2 regions of the Actinoplanes sp. NPDC051475 genome follow, and region 1 is predicted to be linked to the other one. Evidence: riboswitches for the same ligand, from Rfam matches in the RefSeq annotation. Region 1 holds a riboswitch; the other holds the start of a gene.
What was found. Region 1 has a riboswitch for thiamine pyrophosphate ahead of AB0368_RS24760 (ECF transporter S component). Riboswitches for the same ligand answer to the same signal wherever they lie in the genome.
Positions count from the first base shown of each region.

Region 2: it holds a riboswitch for thiamine pyrophosphate, as region 1 does, so the genes downstream of both, thiE (thiamine phosphate synthase) here and AB0368_RS24760 (ECF transporter S component) in region 1, are expected to answer to the same signal.

Region 1 is NZ_JBFAZZ010000012.1:176,048-178,430, reverse strand. It holds gene AB0368_RS24765 (ABC transporter ATP-binding protein) at 1-558, opposite strand, end outside; gene AB0368_RS24760 (ECF transporter S component) at 560-1,153, opposite strand; TPP riboswitch at 1,221-1,327, opposite strand; gene AB0368_RS24755 (alpha/beta hydrolase) at 1,391-2,206, shown strand; gene AB0368_RS24750 (DUF6328 family protein) at 2,260-2,383, shown strand, end outside.
Region 2 is NZ_JBFAZZ010000004.1:418,386-420,768, forward strand. It holds gene thiO (glycine oxidase ThiO) at 1-762, opposite strand, end outside; gene thiE (thiamine phosphate synthase) at 759-1,403, opposite strand; TPP riboswitch at 1,397-1,508, opposite strand; gene AB0368_RS11440 (ATP-binding cassette domain-containing protein) at 1,554-2,383, opposite strand, start outside.

The sequences.
Region 1 (2,383 bases):
GACCCGGGCGATCGCCTCCCGCACGAGGTCGCCGCCGGCCGGGTCGAGGTTGGCGGTCGGTTCGTCGAGCAGCAGCAGGCCGGGGCGCAGGGCCAGGACTCCGGCCAGGGCCAGGCGTTGCTGCTCGCCGCCGGAGAGGGCGTCGGTCCGGCGGGTGATCGGGTACGGGAACCCGACCCGGTCGAGGGCGTCGCTGACCCGGGGCCAGATCTCGCCCGCCGGCACGCCCCGGTTCTCGAGGCCGAACGCCACGTCGTCGCCGCTGCGGGCCATCACCAGCTGGGTCTGCGGGTCCTGGAACAGCAAGCCTGGCTGGTGATGGCCCTCGCGGCTCTTGCGCGGGTCCAGCCCGTCGATCTCGACCGTGCCCTCGGACTCGCCCGAGTCCTCCGGCAGCAGCCCCGCGAGCGCGGCCAGCAGGGTGCTCTTGCCCGCACCTGACGGGCCGAGCAGGAGCACCCGCTCGCCGTGCCGGATGTGCAGGTCGACGCCGCGGACCGCCCACGACCGGCGCCCCGCGTGGCGCCAGCCGAAGTCCCGCAGGACGACCTCGGCCATGTCAGACCAGCGCCCGGTCCCGGCCCGCGGCGAACCGGTCGAGGACGCCCGTCGGGGCCAGCGCCCGGGTCAGCGCCCAGCTGCCCGCGCCCGCGACGATCGTGCTGCTGACGACCGTGAGCAGCGCGTACGGGATCCGGTAGTCCCACAGGTCGTAGGCGGCGTTCCAGGCGAAGAAGTCGAACAGGGCGGCGCTGAGGCCGGTGAGGGCCCCGGCGAGCAGGGCGGCCGGCAGCTTCCACGAGCGGTAGAGCAGCAGCGCGAAGGCGAGCTCCGCACCGAGGCCCTGGACCAGGCCCTGCGGGATGACCATCGCGCCCCACTGCGCGCCCAGCAGCGCCGAGATGATCGCGGCGACCGTCTCGGTGTAGAGCGAGGCGCCCGGCTTGCGGATGATCAACCCGGCGAGCACGGCGGGCATCAGCCAGATGCCGTACAGCAGGGTGTGGGCCGGCGGGAAGAAGCTGAACGCCCCTTCGGTGGCGCCCCAGACGATGTTCCAGGCCCAGAAGACGACGCCGAACGCGACGGCGATGATCGAGGCGATCACGATGTCGATCGTGCGCCAGCGGTACGGGCTGGTGTGACCCTTCATGTGTATCCCTCCCAGAGGACCGGGAGGAGACGCACGCCGCGAACCGGGGCTGGCCCGGACGTGGCGCGGCTGGAGAAGACCGAGCTCCCTGCGCTGGCATTACCCAGATCAGGTTCGAGGGTCTGCGGTTGTTACGCCGCACTCTCAGCGCTGTGCGCTCCCCTGTCGGATGACGTGGCATGTGTTTCGATGACGCTAACACCGTACGGGTGTACCGAACAGCTGGGGAGGCGTCACATGGAGATCAAGGCGCGCGGGCTCACCTTCGACGTGGTCGCGGGCGGGCCGGAGGACGGCGCCCCGGTGCTCCTGCTGCACGGCTTTCCGCAGGACCACCGCGAGTTCGACCTGATCGTGCCGCGGCTGCACGCGGCGGGGCTGCGGACGTACGCGCTGGACCAGCGCGGCTACTCGCCGGGGGCGCGCCCGGCCCCGGTCGCCGATTACCGGCTGGCGGAGGCGGAAGCGGACGCCGTGGCGGTGCTGGACGCGCTCGGCGTGGACCGGGCGCACGTCGTCGGCCACGACTGGGGTGCGCAGGTGGCGTGGCTGCTCGCCGCCCGGCACCCGGAGCGGGTCCGTACGCTCACCGCAATCTCCGTCCCGCACCCGCGCGCGATCGCCGTGGCGCTGAGCAACCAGCCGTCCCAGAAGCTGCGGTTCGCGTACATGGGGATCTTCCGGGCCCCGTTCGCCGAGCGGTTGCTGCTCGCCCGCGACGGCGCCGTCCTGCGGCAGATGATGCGCGCGATCGGGCCCCGCGCCGCCCTGTACGCCCGGGCGATGGCCGAACCGGGCCGCCTCACCGGAGCCCTGAACTGGTACCGGGCGCTGTCCCGCGGCCAGCTCGCGGACGTCGGCAAGATCACCGTGCCCACGACGTACGTGTGGAGCGACGGCGACCCGGTCGTCGGCAGATCGGCCGCGCGGGCGACCGAGACCTGGATCGGGGCCGACTACCGCCTGGTCACGCTCCGGGGCATCGGGCACTGGGTGCCGGAGGAGGCGCCGCAGGCGCTTGCCGACGTGACCCTGGCGCGCATCGGCGTTTGACGCAATCCCGTTACGGGAATGCGGCGCGCAGGCAACGGGGAGGAGACCACCGGATGGCTGCCGAGAAGCGCCGGATGAAGAACGAGACGGAGAAGCAGCGCTGGGACCGCAACTTCGCGGACCTGCTCCAGGAGCTTCGCGTCGCGCAGACCGGCGTGCAGATCCTCTTCGCCTTCC
Region 2 (2,383 bases), on a different contig from region 1:
GGCACCGGCGGTCACGGCGAAGTCGGCCCGTTCCTCCTGCGTGGCGCCGACGACCACCTCGCCGTCCGAGCGGGGGACGAGGTAGACATGACGCCCGTCCGCGTACGCCACCACGACGTGCCGCAGCACCCCCGGCTCACCGCGCAGGCGCAGCACCAGACCCTTCACCGGGCGCACCGGCAACCCGGTCAGCGCGGCGGTCCCGGTGCCGGCCGCCACCACCACCGGCCCCGGCGGGAGCTCGGTGACCTTCCCCGGCACCACCGCCTCGCCGAGGGCGGCCCGCAGCGCGGCGACCACCCGCCGCGGGTCGACCTGACAGTCGTCCGGGACGTACGCCCCGCCGCGTAACCGCGGGGACAGCGCGGGTTCCAGGTCGCGCACGGCGCTGGGCAGCAGCCGGCGCACCTTGAGGTCGTGCTCCTCCCTGTACGCCCACAGCCGCTGAGCCTCGGCCAGATCGTCGCCGGTCAGGGCGACGGCCAGCGATCCTCGGGGGTCGAAGCCCACGTCCAGTCCGGTCTCCTCACGCAGCTCGGCGGCGAAGCCGGGCCAGCGGGACGCCGATTCGATCCCGAGGGCGGTCAGCGCCTCCTGCCCGAACGCCGCCTCGGCCACCGGGGCCAGCATGCCGGCGGCCGCGTACCAGGCGGCGTCGTCGGCCCCGCCGTCGTGCACGGTGACCCGCATCCCCCGCTGCCGGCACCGCCACGCGACGGCGAGACCGATGATCCCGCCGCCCACCACGGTCAGGTCCGTCACGGCAGGACCTTCAGCAGGCGCTCGATGGCCTCTCCCGGGTCCGCGGCGTTCGCGACGGCGCCCACCACGGCGACCCCGGTCGCGCCCGACCGGACCAGGTCGGCGGCATTGTCCACAGTGACCCCACCGATCGCCACGACCGGTACGCCCGGCACAGCCCGTGCCACCTCGCCGATCCGCTCGGGCCCCAACGGCGCCGGCAAGCCGGTCTTCGTGACGGTCGCGAAGGCGGGCCCCACGCCCAGGTAGGTGGCGCCGGCGGCCGTGGCGGCACGCGCCGCCGCGGGGTCCCGGCAGGTGGCGCCGAGCACGCCGTGGTCGCCGAGCACCTTGCGCGCCGCCGCGACCGGCAGGTCGTCGGCGCCGACGTGCGCCCCGTCGGCGTCCACCGCCAGCGCGACGTGCAACCGGTCGTTGACCAGGCATCGCACGCCGGTGGGCCGGCACCGGGCCACGATTTCGGTGGCCAGCTGGAAGAGAACCCGGTCCGTGACGTCGTCCTCGACCCGGACCTGGATCGCCAGCCGGTGGGCCGCCCCGAGCCGCTGGGCGGCGGCCACCGCGGCGGCGGCGACGGCGATCGGGTCACGCCCGGGGCGGGCGTCGGTGATGACATGCAGACACGGGAAGACAGGGTCCACAACGCACTCCTCCCTGCGCCGGCATGACCCGGATCAGGTTCGACGGTCGGGGGCCGCATCAGCCCCCCTCTCAGCCCGGTGCACCGGACTCCCGTGGGGTTGGTTCCGACGCCGACACTAGCGCCGCGCCGCCGTCCGCGTAAAGCCCCGTCAGCGGACGTCCCAGACCGGCTCCGGGGTCTCCACGACCTCACCGTCGCCCTGGAAGAGCACGAACCGGTCGAAGCCGCGGGTGAACCAGCGGTCGTGGGTGACGGCTATCACCGTGCCCTCGAACGCCTTCAGGCCCTCCTCCAGCGCCTCCGCCGACGCCAGGTCCAGGTTGTCCGTCGGCTCGTCCAGCAGCAGCACGGTGGCACCCGACAGCTCCAGCAGCAGCACCAGGAAACGCGCCTGCTGGCCGCCGGAAAGCGTGCCGAACCGCTGATCACCCTGCGCGGCCAGCTCGTACCGGTTGAGCGCCTTCATCGCCCCGGCACGGTCCATTCCGGACCGGTGATCGTCGCCGCGCCACAGGATCTCGACGAGGGTGCGGTCGACAAGCTCCGGCCGGTCGTGGGTCTGCGAGAAGTGCCCCGGCCGGACCCGCGCGCCGAGCCGTGCCGTGCCGCTGTGCGCGACGTGGGCGAGCGGCGCGCCGTCGACCGGCTTGTTGTCGGCCTCGGGGGCGGTGCCACCGGCCGCCAGCAGCCGCAGGAAGTGCGACTTGCCGGTGCCGTTCGCGCCCAGGACGGCGACCCGGTCGCCGTACCAGATCTCCAGGTCGAAGGGGAAGGTCAGGTCCTCCATCTCCAGGTTCGTGCAGACCACGGCCCGTTTTCCGGTACGCCCACCGCGCAGGTTCATCCGCAGCGACTGTTCCTTGGGCGGAAGCGGCGGCGGACCGGCTTCCTCGAACTTGCGCAGCCGGGTCTGGGCGGCCTGGTACCGCGACGCCAGCCCGTCGTTGAACGTCGCCTTCTGCTTCAGGGTGAACACCA